2 linked regions of the Psychrobacter arcticus 273-4 genome follow. The main gene of each other region encodes a partner of the protein of the gene in region 2 in a complex. Links are inferred from orthologs where the notes say so. Each region holds a gene or a part of one and is shown on either strand. Other genes may lie near its edges. The genes, in order: mnmE and mnmG.

Region 1 (7,852 bases), 1.2 Mb from region 2 along the record:
AGAAAATAAAGACGTGGTTTTTATTATTAAAAATTCTGTTAAAGGATTGAGTAATAAAGAATTAAAAACAGAAATAAACAATATATTTAAAAAAATAGAAAAAAAATAATATGTATTTTTTTATAAAAACTATAAATAAATATTTATATAAATTAATTTATAGTTTTATTGTTTTTTATCAAAAAATAATAAGTCCTATATTACCTGCTCGTTGTCGATATTATCCAACCTGTTCAAACTACGGTAAGCAAGCTTTGGCTTGGTATGGTGTTTGGAATGGGAGTTTGCTTTTATTAAAACGCATTGGTCGTTGTCATCCTTTAGGTGGACACGGCATTGATTTTGTACCGCTGCCCTTAGCCTCTTATCATTATCAACATGTGTCTTTAATTATGTCAGCTTGTATGAAGGCTCAAGGTTTGTATGTTTATCGAGATAATAATGGGTATGTTGCTCGCCTAAATCATATGATGAAATTGACCTAAGACGTAGGTTCTACTAAGCGTTTCAGTATATCTATTGAGTTACCCACAAGTTATCCACACTGTTGGTATCATTTAGAGTTGTTTTTTAGTAAAATGATGAATATTTTATGTGATTGACTGCTGACATTACCGCTAACTATATGGGTTAATGCTGAGTGGTAGTCATAACACATGCCTTAGTTTTTTATTCCCTAATTTTTTAATCTAGGAAAGGTTTATGCAAAAGATATTTCGGGTGATGATCATCATTGCGATGTTAATCACCGCTTATCTGCTGATTTTGGCATGGCGTGATGATTATGCAGATGCCCCAGCTGTAGACACGGTGCCAGAAACTGCAACTTCGGTAGGGGCTGATATTCCTTCTACTAGCGGTGCGGCAGGTGATATTCCAGTACAGACGCTACCTGTCGATAACGGTACAGTTGATAATAGTGCTGTGACCGCCACACCTGCTACCGATGCAGGACTAATCACAGTCACTACTGATCGCTATGACATCAAAATCAATCCAGAAGGCGGTGACATCGTTTATGCTGCGCTAAAGCAGTATGATGCAACCCTTGATAGCGATAAGCCTTTTGTATTGCTAGAAAATAACAGTAACCGCGTTTACGTGGCTCAGTCTGGTCTGATTGGTCAAAATGGTATCGATACAGCAGAAGGTCGTGCCAAGTACAGCCATACCGCTAACAATTACGTGATGGAAAAAGGTCAGCAAACGTTATCAGTGCCGCTCACCTACAAAAAAGATGGCGTGACAATCACTAAGACCTTTAGTTTCACTCACGATAAATATCCTATCGATATCAGCTATAAGATTCAAAATGCTTCTACAGCGGCGTGGCAAGGTCAGATGTTTGCCCAGCTAAAGCGTGATGATAGTAAAGATCCTGGTATGTCTGATAAAGGTGCGCTCAGTATGGCGACCTATTTGGGCGGCGCTTGGGGTACACCGGATGATCCCTATAATAAGCTGAAATTTGGTAACTTTAATGATGGTGAGTTGACCACAACCAGTGATAAAGGTTGGGTTGGTATCGTGCAGCATTACTTTGTGTCAGCATGGACGCCTGAAAACTTTACCGGTAAATTCTTTAGCCGTGAAACAGGTGATGATTACTTTATTGGCTTTAATAGTCAGCCTGTTAATGTTGCGCCAGACAAGCAAGTAACTTTGAATGCGACGCTATATGCAGGTCCTAAGGTTCAATCTGAGCTTAAAGATGTGGCAGCAGGATTAAATCAGACGGTCGATTATGGTCTATTATGGCCAATTTCAAAGATACTATTTGCTCTCTTGGATGGCATTCATAAAATCATCGGCAACTGGGGTTGGTCAATCATCCTATTGACTATCTTGGTCAAATTCGCATTGATGTGGTTCTCAAACAAGAGCTACTATTCAATGGCGAAGATGCGTGCGATTGCACCGCGTCTAGCAGCGCTAAAAGAAGAACATGGCGACGATCGCATGAAAATGTCGCAAGAAATGATGGCAATGTACAAAGAAGAAAAAGTCAATCCAATGGCGGGTTGTTTGCCAATCTTGATGCAAATGCCGATTTTCTTAGCCTTATATTGGGTACTGGTTGAAAGTATCGAGTTACGTCATGCACCGTGGGTCTTGTGGATTCAGGATTTATCAGCGATGGACCCGTGGTTTATCTTGCCACTATTGATGGGTGTGTCGATGTTTGTACAGCAGCAGCTTAACCCGCAGCCAGCTGATCCAATGCAAGCGAAAGTCATGAAGTTTTTACCGATTATTTTCACCGCGTTCATGCTGTTCTTCCCAGCAGGTCTGGTCCTATATTGGACAGTGAATAACTTATTTAGTATGACACATCAATATATTGTCAATAAAAAAGTAGAAGAAGAGCAAAAGCTGCGTACCGTAAAAGTACTCGACTAATTATTTAACAGTTCAGACGTTCTAAAAACCATCGCTACGGCGGTGGTTTTTTTATGCGCTGAATGCTAGTGTTTATATCAATAAGATGTGAGTGCTATAGTTGAAATATTTTAAAGTCGCTACAGTACTGCTGGTGTAAATTTTTTGCAGCCTCTGTCTGCGTAGGCACAGCAAGCAAAAAAAATTTGCACCAGTAGTAGGTGTTGTATCGATATTACTTTTCACCGACTATATATTAAATCTGTTCTGCCAAAGATAAGCCGTGCGGTATGGTTTTTTGAAAGCTACTAATAATAGCAATGTTGCGCTCTTTGAAGATTGCTTTGTCAGTGTGCGCTAAGCCGTCTATAATAGAGTTTTTAGTTACTGAGAGTGCTTGTGAATTCCCAAGAGATGGCACTAGCCAACCCTGATTCGTTAAAAAATTCTAATTTGTCGAGTCTACCTACCATTGCAGCCATTGCCACACCGCTTGGACGTGGTGGGGTCGGGGTTATTCGTCTGTCTGGTACACGTGCGTATAGCATTGCTTGCACGCTGACAGGTAAGTCGGAATTTAAACCGCGCATGGCAAGTTTCTGCCGATTTTATCAAGCAGATGGTACGGTTGTTGATGAAGGGCTAGTATTGTATTTTAAGGGTCCGCACTCGTTTACCGGCGAAGATGTGATTGAGCTGCAAGGTCATGGTGGTATGATTTTACAGAATCAGCTACTGGCACGAGTATTTGAGTTAGGTGCAAAACAAGCAGGCGCTGGAGAATTTTCGTACCGTGCTTTTGATAATGATAAGCTAGATTTGGTGCAAGCAGAAGCCATCGCTGATGCCATTGATGCAACCAGTGCTGCCGCTGCTAGCAGTGCCATACGTTCACTCAGCGGCGAGTTTTCAAAAAAAATTAATCAGTTATTAGAACAATTAATTCATTTGCGACTTCATGTTGAAGCGGCTATTGATTTCCCTGATGAAGAAGACGTTGATTTTTTATCAGATGGAGTCATACAAGGCAAGCTTGAGCAGACACAAGAAAAAATACAGCACGTATTAGCGACTGCCAAGCAAGGACAGCTATTACGTGATGGTATTCATGTGGTGTTGGCAGGCAGACCAAATGCGGGTAAATCAAGCTTGCTGAATCGTTTGGCAGGGCAAGAGCGCGCTATCGTTACAGATGTTGCTGGGACAACGCGTGATACACTACAAGAGACAGTCGTGCTCAATGGTTTAACGCTACACTTGACTGATACTGCAGGTTTACGAGAGACAGAAGATACGGTCGAGCGTATCGGTATTGAGCGCGCGCGGACAGCGATTACTCAGGCTGATATACTGCTGATGGTATATGATGTAACCTGTGATCTTGAAGAAGAAATCACACCCTTACAGCTCGCTGAACAGCTATTTGGTGAGCTACCAGAAGCCAAATGCTTATTAATTATCGCTAATAAAAGTGATTTATTAAACCACAATAGCAGCAAAGGAATGACCTCTATTTCGCAAGAAGAGATTTATAATCGCGGCTACGAGCAAGTGAATGTTTCATGTGAAACAGGCGCAGGTATTGATGATTTAGTCGAAACTTTGTGTGCTAAAGTAGGCTTCCATCCGCCAGAAAATAGCTTAATCGCTCGTACGCGGCATTTAGATGCCTTAAGAAGAACGGCTGAATATTTGGCAGAAGCTCATGAGCAGCTAACAGTTTTTAAAGCTGGGGAATTGGTTGCTGAAAGCTTACGCCAAGCACAGCATAGTTTAGGTGAAATTACGGGCGAATTTAGTGCAGATGATTTATTAGGCAAGATTTTTGGCAGTTTTTGTATTGGTAAGTAAATTGAGTACGCTTAGTCCGTTGTAAAGATCGGTGGTTTGCTTATAAATAAAGAATAATCGTACTTAAGATAAAGACAAGGAAAGCCGTATGCATTGCCCTTATTGTAATGCGTCAGATACAAAGGTGATCGACTCACGTCTTGCTGCTGAAGGCGCGCAAGTGCGCCGACGCCGTTCTTGTAATAGTTGTCAAGAACGTTTTACTACCTTTGAGGTGGTCGAAGTGGTGATGCCGCGTATCATCAAATCAAGTGGTAAGATTGAACCTTATGATAATGACAAGCTGCGTCGTTCGATTTTACTACCATTACAAAAACGTCCTATTACCATTGACGAACAAGAGGCGATGATTAGCCGGATTGAAAAGCGCGTACGGCAAATGGGTGAGCGTGAGGTCAGCAGTAAAGTCTTAGGTGAAATTATCATGAGCGAGCTCAAAACGCTGGATGATGTCGCTTATGTGCGCTTTGCTAGTGTTTATCGTGATTTTCAGGACATTGATGCTTTTCATCAAGAAATCGCTAATATCCGGCCTAATGATAAATAACATAAAATTAAGGCTTTGATGTTTTTTAGCTTCTCACTCCCATTTTATCAGCTCAGTCTCTCAGTAATCGTGACCAATTATTTACTAAGCCCACTTTTATGTCAAATATAAATCACTCTCAAGATGCAAAAGACCGTTACTTTATGATGCTGGCTATTGAGCAGGCAAAGCTTGGCTTATATAGCACAAGACCCAATCCTGCTGTTGGGTGTGTCATTGTCCAAGCAGAGGAGGTGGTCGGTCAAGGGTTCCATCCTAAAGTCGGTCAGCCACATGCTGAGGTATTTGCCCTAAAAGATGCTGGTATACGAGCAGTAGGCGCTACCGCGTATGTCACTTTGGAACCCTGTAGTCATACTGGACGTACCCCGCCTTGCGCAAAAGCGCTGATAGAGTCTGGCGTCATACGGGTTGTCGTTGCTGGGCTAGATCCAAATCCACAGGTCGCAGGTCGCGGGGTGAGGTTGCTGGAGCAAGCAGGCATTGAGGTGACGGTTGGTATACTTACCGCGCAGGCAGAAGTGTTAAATAAAGGTTTTCTAAAAGCCATGCGTACCCAAATGCCTTATGTGCGACTTAAGATTGCGACCAGTCTTGATGGTCGTACGGCGATGGCAACGGGAGAGTCAAAGTGGATTACAGGTCCTGCTGCTCGCGAAGACGTACAAAAGCTGCGGGCGCAAAGTGGCGCGATCATTACCGGTAGCGAAACGGTTATCGTCGATAATCCACAATTAAATGTACGCTCTAGCCAACTGGGTATCGCGCCTGAACAAGTCCCACATCCTAAAGTGGTGATACTCGATAGGCGTGAGCGATTACAGTACAATCTACAGTCAGATTACCAATTGTGTCGACGTACTGACATACTGTATTGGCGTGATGATAATTTGACGGAGTTATTAAAAGTATTGGTTAGTGAGTATCAGTGTTATGACGTGTTAATAGAAGCGGGTGCTAGTGTTGCTGGTAGCTTCTTACAACAGCAATTGGTCGATGAGCTGATTGTGTATCAAGCGCCATGTCTGTTAGGGCAGCAAGCGCGTTCGATGGTTGATATCAATCCATTGTCGTTAGCACAGCAGCTGCGCTTCGATATTAAACGTTATGAACAGCTTGGTTCTGATATGAAATTAACCTTGATGCCAGTATAACTAATTGTTTTTAAAGATTTATCCACAACATTAAACGTAAGTGTTTTAGTTGCGGCTAAATAAAAACCATTATTAAATGTTTCACATGAAACTGTGTATAACTTTGTTCCATATGAAACAAATGATTTGAAGTTAGTATAAAAAATATAGAATAACTTATTATTAATCAGTGGTTTAGATTGTTTTGAATGTCGATTTAAACTTTAAGTAAAAATAAGTTCTATTGTGGATAACTTGTTAATAATCAGGATTTTATATGCTTCTTTAAAGCGCTGCTCATTACTTATCCTAAATCGCCTATGTAATTCAGCGCCGCGCTTAGAAATGCTGATATATTCAAACTAGAAACACTGTCTATAATAACAATACAATAATGAAAAGAGGTCGATATGTTTACTGGAATCATAGAAAGTGTTGGAAAGGTTAAGTCGATGCAACCTACAGGCGGCGACATTCGCTTGACCATAGAGTCTGATGGCTTAGATTTCAGCGATGTGAAGCTGGGCGACTCGATTGCTTCTAATGGTATCTGTCTGACGGTTGTAGATTTTGGTAGTAACCATTACTCTGTTGATGTTTCACGTGAAACTATAGCGCGAACAGCATTAAAGGATTTGAAGCCAGGTCATATTGTGAACTTAGAGAAGGCGATGCTACCTACCACGCGTTTCGGTGGGCATATTGTCGCAGGGCATGTCGATGGAGTAGGGGTTGTTAGTAAGCTGCAAAAGGATGCACGTTCTATTTATATCGAAATTGAGATACCTGTAGAGCTTGCCCATTATACAGCGACTAAAGGCTCAATCACGCTTGATGGTATTAGCCTCACCACCAATTTAGTACGCGATAATATCGTCTCGCTCAACATCATTCCACATACCGCGCAAGTGACCAATATTGCTCAGCATTGGCTGCTGGGATCCAAGGTGAATGTAGAGGTGGATATCGTGGCTAGATATTTAGAGCGTTTATTAAATAAGTCGCAGGGAGACACGAAAAATAGCAGCCCGCAAAGCAGTATTACCGAAGCTTTTTTAGCAGATAATGGCTTTATGAGATAAGCCATTTTTAATAATTCTTAGATTAATACAACAACATTGGTAATCTTCCCAACCATAAGACACTTAATCAATAGAATTAAGCTGCGTGGTTTAGTTTCTGTATCGGCGTAAAGCTATTATTACCCATATTAGGGCGTTCACGCATTAGTAGCGCTCGATTGTGGCTATTACAGTCATGGCACAACGCAACAAACTCACCTATAATAGCTTTATTACTTATTAATATTGCCTAACTATGACGACACTTGCTTGTGCCCCCGATGTATCTCTGACTCTAACCACCCTTAAGCCAACCACTACGGAGCGATTAAGAGTGGTGTTTGCTGGCACGCCTGAGTTTGCAGCTATAAGCCTTGAGGTATTAATCAATCAGCAAGACGCGCTCAATATCGATATTGTGGCAGTATATAGCCAGCCTGATCGTAAAGCCGGCCGCGGACAAAAATTTGCAGAATCTGCGGTCAAGCAAGTAGCGTTGGCACATAATATCGCCGTTGAGCAGCCAGAGACCTTTAAAAAGTCAAGTATAGAGGGAATGACGGCAAGGCAAACTTTTCAAGACTATCAGCCAGATGTAATGATTGTCGCTGCTTATGGGTTGATTCTACCCATTGGTGTCTTGAATACGCCTACTTACGGTTGCCTCAATATTCATGGCTCGTTATTACCACGCTGGCGCGGTGCGGCACCTATTCACCGCGCAATATTAGCCGGAGATACCGAGACGGGTATTACCATCATGCAGATGGATAAAGGGCTTGATACTGGCGACATGCTTTATAAAGTCCGCGCTCCTATTGAGTCTGATGATACGGCTGCCAGCCTACATGATAAAATGGCTGAGCTTGGTGCGACCGCCA
Region 2 (7,861 bases):
ATTCTGGTTTGAGTTTTGAGCCACCAATGTTGAAAGAAAAAGACATGTGGGGTGCCAGCCTGATTGATCAGATGATGTGCCGGATTGAATTTAACCAGCTTAATTATGATGGTCGTTATACACCACCATCAACGAATGGCAGCATAGTCTATCCTGGTAACTTTGGTACCTTTAACTGGGGCGGAATCGCCGTCGATCCTGAAAATGGCGTGATGTTTGGTATGCCAACTTACCTTGCCTTTACCTCAAAACTCATTCCCAAAGAAACACTTGGTGATGTTGAAACCAATAAAGGTGAGCAAGGTGTGAATGCCAATGAAGGCGCAGATTATGCGGTAGAAATGGGACCGTTTTTATCACCGCTTGGCGTACCTTGTCAGCAGCCACCATGGGGCACGATAGCAGGTGCTGATTTGGCCACAGGCGAGATTGCTTATCAACGCAAAAATGGTACCGTACAAGACTTATCTCCTATTCCATTAAAATTGGAGTTAGGTGTCCCTGGTATCGGTGGACCTATCATCACTAAAGGTGGCGTCGCACTCTTATCAGCGGCGACCGAAAACAACTTCCGCGCTTATGATTTGAAAAATGGTGATGTACTATGGAATGTGCGTATTCCAGCAGGTGGTCAAGCCACGCCTATGACTTACTTGAACTCTAAAGGTGAGCAAATGGTAGTATTGGTTGCTGGTGGACATGGTTCAGTGGGTACAACCATTGGTGATTATGTCATGGCCTATAAGCTTGCTAAGTGAATAAGAGCAGTTTATATACCTAGCTTTTGCTTTATTAACCTTACCTCGTTTTAAAAGCGTTGCGCTTTTTAAAACGGGGTACTTTTAACGAAAAAACAGGCGACCCATGTCATCTGCTTTTTTTATGAAATACCAACAATCAACCTCGGTTTATTTATCCATTAGAGTGCTTAAAAGCAGCTCACGCTAATTTGTTATGAATTATTACTACTCAGTAACGCGACTTGAAATCGATATTAATAATGAGCATATCAAGAGAAAATAATTAATAACTTTATTGGATGATTTATGAGTAACCCTATTCCCTTATCTTTCTTAGATTTAGCCCCTGTTCCTGAGGGTAAAACTATTGCTGAAGGCATTGCCCAAACGGTTGAAACCGCGCAGCAAGCTGAAAAATCTGGCTTAAACCGTTACTGGATGGCAGAGCATCATAATATGCCCGGTATCGCTAGTGCAGCGACGTCGGTACTACTGTCGCATATTGGTGCTCAGACCAAGCGTATACGTATTGGCGCAGGCGGCGTCATGCTGCCCAATCATGCACCGCTTGTTATCGCAGAGCAGTTTGGTACTTTGCAAGCATTATATGGCGACCGCATAGATTTGGGGTTGGGTCGTGCGCCCGGTACAGATGGTGCAACTTTTCAAGCATTACGTCGTCAGATGCAAGATGCCGATCGCTTTCCACAAGATGTGCAAGAGTTGATGTACTTTTTGGGGAATGGCACAGATGATAGCCCAGTACAGGCATTTCCGGGTGCAAAATCTAACATTCCTATTTGGATATTAGGTTCGTCTCTTTTTGGTGCGACCTTAGCAGCGCACTTAGGATTGCCATATGTGTTTGCCTCGCACTTTGCACCGCAAATGCTTGGACAAGCCATTACAGCTTATCGTGAGCAATTTAGACCATCGGCCTATTTAGATAAGCCTTATGTCATGCTAGCGGCAAATTTATTGCTTGCTGATGATGATGCGACGGCGCAGTATCACTTTACTTCAGCCCAGCAGAGTTTTGTGCGTTTACGCCGTGGTGAAACAGGTCAAATGCCAAAGCCTACTCATGATATGGATAGTATCTGGAACGCTGCTGAGAAAATGATGGTGGATAGTGCGTTGTCGGTATCCTTTATCGGCTCTGTTGAAACCGTCAAACCAAAGCTTGCGACGTTTCTTGCTACCTATCAGCCAGATGAGCTGATTGTGACAGCAAACGTTTATGACCAAGCAGCACGTATGCGCTCGCTTGAGCTTGTCTCTGAGCTTAATTTGTTTGATTTACAACCAACAGCAACGCTTGCATAATATTGAAAAACCTCCCCTTCTATTAAGATTGGGAGGTTATTAGATCAGGGTTTGATAAATTCTTAGTAACTGTCTGTTGATTTCACCATTGCATTATAAGAACCCCATTTATTCGTTTATAATATTCTTAAATCAACCCCATAGCGCGCAATATCGCGGCGCCAATCGCCATACCAAACATACCAACCACCGTGGTAAATGCCAAAATATTGGCCGCTAAAATATCATTACCACCCATCGCTTTTGCCATCACATAGCTTGCGGCTGCCGTTGGCGACGCAACCATCAAAAACAGTACGCCCATATGTACACCCGTTAAGCCAAAAGCAAAACCAACCGCTATAGCGACCAATGGTGCAATAACAATGCGTCCAATGCTTGCCTGCATAGAAAGTCCAGAAGGATGCAACATCGACTTCAAATTAATACTGGCACCTGCACAAATCAGTGCAAGCGGTAAAGCAACTGCTGCCAATAACCCACCGGTGATATGAATCACACCTGCAAGCGGTGGTAGTGGCAACGCTTTATAGGTAAATGCTGCGACGAGCGCAATGATAAGCGGATTTGTGAATAGCTTTTTGATAATCATGGTACTACGACTGAGCCAAGTATCTTCCGAACTTTTAGATACTCGGCTTAGCGTAATCACCGCTAGGATATTGAACAGTATCGTGACCACGCCCATGTATACCGCGCCAATACTCAAGCCGCTCGTACCATAAGCGTTAGCAACGGTCGCAAGTCCAATAATCGCCATATTGCTGCGAAAAATACCTTGTACAAAAACTCCTTGATTAGCAGGGTCACTGATAAAATGCTTGGCATAGAGCTCAGAGCCAATAAACAAAATAAAGGTCACCACAATACCAGCGACTATCAATACCACTTGCTTCGCATAATCAACATCACTATCGACCACACTAAAAAATAGCAGACATGGCAAACAGTAGTTAAAAACGAAACTAGAGGCCTGATCGACAAACACCTGATCCGCCTCACCCCGTCTTTTCATAAAAAAACCCAACCACATTAAGGCAAGGTTGGGCAAGACGATGGTCATAGCAAAAATAATGGCATCAATCATAAATAGGCTCAATTCGGTGACAAGCCCATCATAATATGGACAATAGCGTGGTAAATTAGTAAAAACGATGTAGGAAATAACAGATGTAGGTAATAACAATAGGGTTGATAATTCGTAGAGCTGTATTTCGTAGAGCTGTATTTCGTAGAGCCAGTATAAATAAAAAACAACAACCAAGACAAGCCAGTGTGCCACTTTCTTTTAACGACTATGATGTTTTGGCAAAAAAACCCATAATAATTTCTCATTATGGGTTGTTTATACGTTTTAGGCTTGAATTTGATATTTTTTGATACGTTATTTTTTCATCTTACCTTGTCGCTTTTATCTTTCACACTATGACGCATTCAATGCTGCTTGTACTTTCTTCTGTTTCTTGACTGTCATTGCCAGTAGCTGGATAGCAGCCGGTGTGACACCACTGATACGTCCAGCTTGTGCCAACGTTGACGGACGGACTTGCGCAAGTTTTTGAACAATCTCATTGGACAGCCCAGATACCACACTATAATCAAAATCCATTGGTAGCGCTGTATTCTCTAGACGCTTCATCTGATCGATATCTTCTTGCTGACGATCAATGTAGCCTGCGTATTTGACAGAGATTTCAATCTGTTCACCCACTTGACTATCGACCTCTGAGCCTGTAATCGCTGCAATATCATTAAAATGTATTTGCGGACGTTTAAGCAAATCATAAGCCGTCGATTCTTTGGACAGTACCTCTCCTGTTTGCGCAGTGACTTGTGCACCTAACGCATTGATAGGCGTCGCCCAAATATCTTTGAGACGCGAAGTCTCGGAGGCAATGGCTTCCATTTTTTCTTCATACGCTTGCCAACGCACATCATCAACCAAGCCAAGCTTACGACCGGTTTCAGTCAAACGTTGGTCAGCATTGTCTTCACGCAAAAGCAAACGATACTCGGCGCGACTGGTAAACATGCGATAAGGTTCGGTCGTACCATGCGTAATCAAATCATCGACAAGCACACCAAGATAAGCTTCATCACGGCGCGGCGTCCAGACGTCAAACTCACTGTTTTCACAGGTAACCAGTGCCGCATTGGTGCCAGCCAGCAAACCTTGCACACCGGCTTCTTCATAACCGGTCGTACCATTGATTTGTCCGGCAAAGTACAAGCGATCAATCGATTTGGTTTCAAGCGTTGGTTTTAGGTTTTGCGGATCAAAATAATCATATTCAATCGCATAGCCTGGACGGGTGATGTGTGCATTCTCAAGACCCTTCATACTATGGATAAACTCTAACTGCACATCAAACGGCAAGCTGGTTGAAATACCATTCGGATACAGCTCATGGGTGGTCAAGCCTTCTGGCTCAATAAAGATCTGATGGCTGTCTTTATCGGCAAAGCGATGGATTTTGTCTTCAATAGATGGACAATAACGCGGACCGACCCCTTCGATTTTGCCAGAGAACATCGGTGAGCGGTCTAAATTTTCACGAATAATGTCATGGGTGCGCGCATTGGTATGGGTGATGTAGCAATTCACCTGCTCAGGATGCATGGACACATCGCCCATATAACTCATGACCGGTAGCGGAGTATCACCCGGCTGTACCGCCATCACACTAAAATCAACACTACGCGCATCAATACGCGCGGGCGTACCTGTCTTTAGACGACCAACAGGTAGTTTTAGCTCACGTAAACGATCAGCAAGCTTAATAGAAGGCTGATCGCCTGCGCGACCGCCTTTTGAGCTCTCAAGACCAATATGAATAACCCCGCCTAAAAAGGTACCTGAGGTTAATACTACCGTTTGCGTATTAAAAATAATACCAGTAGCAGTCACAACCGCCGTCGCACGACCGTTTTCAACTAGAATGTCATCGGCTGCTTGTTGGAAGATATCAAGGTTCGGCTGATTCTCTAACGTATGACGAATAGCGGCTTTATAAAGAATGCGATCTGCTTGCGCACGCGTGGCTCGAACCGCAGCGCCTTTACGGCTGTTAAGTACTCGAAACTGAATACCTGATTTGTCCGTCGCCAATGCCATCGCGCCGCCTAGCGCATCGATTTCGCGCACCAGATGTGATTTACCAATGCCACCAATCGCCGGGTTACAGCTCATCTGCCCCAGCGTTTCAATATTATGCGTCAACAGTAAGGTTTGCGCGCCCATACGTGCGGCCGCCAAAGCAGCTTCTGTGCCAGCATGGCCGCCACCGATCACTACCACGTCGTAATTTTTTGGGTATTGCATGTAATGCCTCACTTGACTGATCACGCTATGCTTAGCGACAGGCTATTATTCAATAACATGAACTGGGTAGATAAGTGTCAGTCGAATTTAAAAAAGAGATAGCGACTAGAATAGAGCGCGCGCCGCTATTAGCTGAACAGATAACCATTAATTATAACAATTTTTTGTCATTTAAAAAACGTTATACAAAAAAACTATTGAGATTAATGATTAAGAAGTTTTGATTAACGTTGATAGCATTTGCCGATGATTATTCCCAACGTTTATTTGTTAGGGCTTAGCGGCACAATACGATCCGCCTGCCCACTCGCTAGCATATGTTGGCTGCCATAGCCTTCTGGATTAATCTGTAAGTAGGCATTCATCTGCCCGATCGCATCGCCATCATCGCTCGCCAATATATATGCTTTAATCGTCTCAACGGGCGGCAAGGGTAAGTTTTTTAGCAATGCCAAACGCTGAGCATTATCGCCTTTATTGACGACCAGCTCAATAAGCTGACGCGCATCGATAGGTAAGTCTGGTGTATTTTGAGCCAATAACGCCAGATGATAAGCACCGGCAGCATCTTGATCAGCGACAATACGCTGCTCAATCGCCACATACGTCGCTTCAGTTGCGCCGCCCGCCACACTCAACTGATGAATACATTTCAGCGCTGAATAGGGCTCGCTGGCTGCAATATCAATAATACGTAATGATTCACTTTTCAGATGCCCGCGACGTTTTTCAATGGCTGCCTGCTCAGCTTCTTGTATTTGAGTGGCTTGGCTGTTTTTTAATTCATTAGTCATAGAACTCTCTTATTATTGATTTAGCGTATTTGGCTGTGATATTAAGGCTTATATGGGGATAAAACCGACAAAAACAATCAAGCTTACGAGCAATAAACATTGAATAATAAAAATCCGAGCAACCTTTAATAAGGCGACTCGGATTTGGGTACTTAGACTCGAACGTCACTTATATATCAACATTTTAATGCCACTCAGATATTCAAACATCAAACATCGATATAAAGTGCAGTCGATATTAAGCAGCTGGACTGTTTGCTTCAACCAAAGGCTTAAGCTCGCCTGATTGATACATTTGTAAAATAATATCAGAACCACCCATCAACTCGCCATCAATCCACAGCTGTGGAAAGGTTGGCCAATTGGCAATTTGTGGTAACGTTGCACGAATTTCTGGATTTTCTAAGATATTTACAAAGGCAAATGGGCGACCAATTTGCGTCAATACTTCAATCGCTTTAGCAGAAAAACCACACTGTGGGAACTGCGGTGAGCCTTTCATATACAGAATAACTTTGTTGTCTTTGATTTGGTTACGAATCAGTTGTTCAATATCGTTGGCAGCAGTATTTGGGGTTTGCTCACTCATAAAAACTCCTATTAATTAAAACTATTTATAAAAAAGACAGGTAACATTAAATTTGTCATATGGCTGCTTCATGGGGCAATCATTGCCATATTACAAGCACTCTTAATAGCTGTCAGTAGTCATTAGATGCAATGATATGCTATTGAGAATTAAACGCCTGACGTATTCGGCACCAATAATACCACGGCATTGGCCATAATGCCCTCTTGCCGACCGGTAAAGCCCAATTTTTCAGTGGTGGTTGCCTTAACACTGATATTACTCACATCGGTCTGCAAATCACTAGCGATATTAGCGCGCATGGCTAAATTATGTACTGCGAGTTTTGGACGTTCACACATTACGGTAATATCAGCATTACCCAACATATAACCTGCGGCCAAAACTTTGCCATACACATAACGAAGCAGTACGCGTGAATCTAAACCAGCATTTGCCGCATCGGTATCTGGAAAGTGTTGCCCGATATCGCCGAGTGCCAATGCGCCAAGCAAAGCGTCAGCAAGTGCATGCAACACCACATCACCATCAGAGTGCGCAAGTAAGCTGTGCGTATGCTCAATAGGCACACCCGCCAGCACCACATATTGCTGCTGCTGACCATTATTATGAAAAGCATGAACATCAATGCCTTGACCAATTTTTATCATTATCATTCCAAGTAAATTAATGGTGATTAGAATAATTGAAAACCATTATCTAAATTTTTAAAGCGGTTTTATAGCCAGTAAGATGCCATAGCTCGCCACCAGTTTCAATTAACTGGTATAATATGACGCTTATTTTATCATAATACCCAATCCAAAAGACAAACCGGCACTGTAAACTTGCTCAGCTTACTATTGTAGCTATTGCATTCATCTTCAGTGCCATTATAAATCTTGGACAAAGTATAAATAGTTGAGCCGCTTTATGTCAGCCATGCCAAACACCTCAAGCATATCCGTTTCTGCTGCTTTTGACGCCCATCGCCCTCTAACGCTTACCTATATTGACAATCCTAGTACTAAACATGTAATTGTCGGGATGTCAGGTGGTGTCGACTCTTCTGTCTCTGCCGTATTGCTTCAGCAGGCAGGCTTTGTAGTTG

What was found.
Region 1: the proteins of mnmG (region 2) and mnmE are in contact, whole or in part, in a solved structure (PDB 9HIP), measured with the Escherichia coli proteins. The link is inferred for Psychrobacter arcticus 273-4 from one-to-one orthologs.

What each region holds. Positions count from the first base shown.
Region 1 is NC_007204.1:2,642,117-2,649,968, reverse strand. The notes cover bases 2,096-5,011. They hold mnmE (tRNA uridine-5-carboxymethylaminomethyl(34) synthesis GTPase MnmE), read left to right. Parts: upstream 2,096-2,793; coding sequence 2,794-4,230; downstream 4,231-5,011. Other genes in these bases: ribD (bifunctional diaminohydroxyphosphoribosylaminopyrimidine deaminase/5-amino-6-(5-phosphoribosylamino)uracil reductase RibD), read left to right, coding at 4,876-5,011; nrdR (transcriptional regulator NrdR), read left to right, coding at 4,319-4,777; yidC (membrane protein insertase YidC), read left to right, coding at 2,096-2,400. Outside these bases: rnpA (ribonuclease P protein component), read left to right, coding at 1-109; membrane protein insertion efficiency factor YidD, read left to right, coding at 111-485; more of yidC, read left to right, coding at 703-2,095; more of ribD, read left to right, coding at 5,012-5,931; PSYC_RS11135 (riboflavin synthase), read left to right, coding at 6,321-6,992; fmt (methionyl-tRNA formyltransferase), read left to right, coding at 7,228-7,852. UniProt on the Escherichia coli protein: Exhibits a very high intrinsic GTPase hydrolysis rate. Involved in the addition of a carboxymethylaminomethyl (cmnm) group at the wobble position (U34) of certain tRNAs, forming tRNA-cmnm(5)s(2)U34.
Region 2 is NC_007204.1:1,484,931-1,492,791, forward strand. The notes cover bases 2,940-5,864. They hold mnmG (tRNA uridine-5-carboxymethylaminomethyl(34) synthesis enzyme MnmG), read right to left. Parts: upstream 5,389-5,864; coding sequence 3,490-5,388; downstream 2,940-3,489. Other genes in these bases: PSYC_RS06435 (AEC family transporter), read right to left, coding at 2,940-3,153; PSYC_RS06445 (hypothetical protein), read right to left, coding at 5,652-5,864. In the rest of the region: PSYC_RS06425 (membrane-bound PQQ-dependent dehydrogenase, glucose/quinate/shikimate family), read left to right, coding at 1-758; PSYC_RS06430 (LLM class flavin-dependent oxidoreductase), read left to right, coding at 1,047-2,066; more of PSYC_RS06435, read right to left, coding at 2,194-2,939; more of PSYC_RS06445, read right to left, coding at 5,865-6,182; grxD (Grx4 family monothiol glutaredoxin), read right to left, coding at 6,421-6,771; ispF (2-C-methyl-D-erythritol 2,4-cyclodiphosphate synthase), read right to left, coding at 6,921-7,427; tRNA 2-thiouridine(34) synthase MnmA, read left to right, coding at 7,684-7,861. UniProt on the Escherichia coli protein: NAD-binding protein involved in the addition of a carboxymethylaminomethyl (cmnm) group at the wobble position (U34) of certain tRNAs, forming tRNA-cmnm(5)s(2)U34.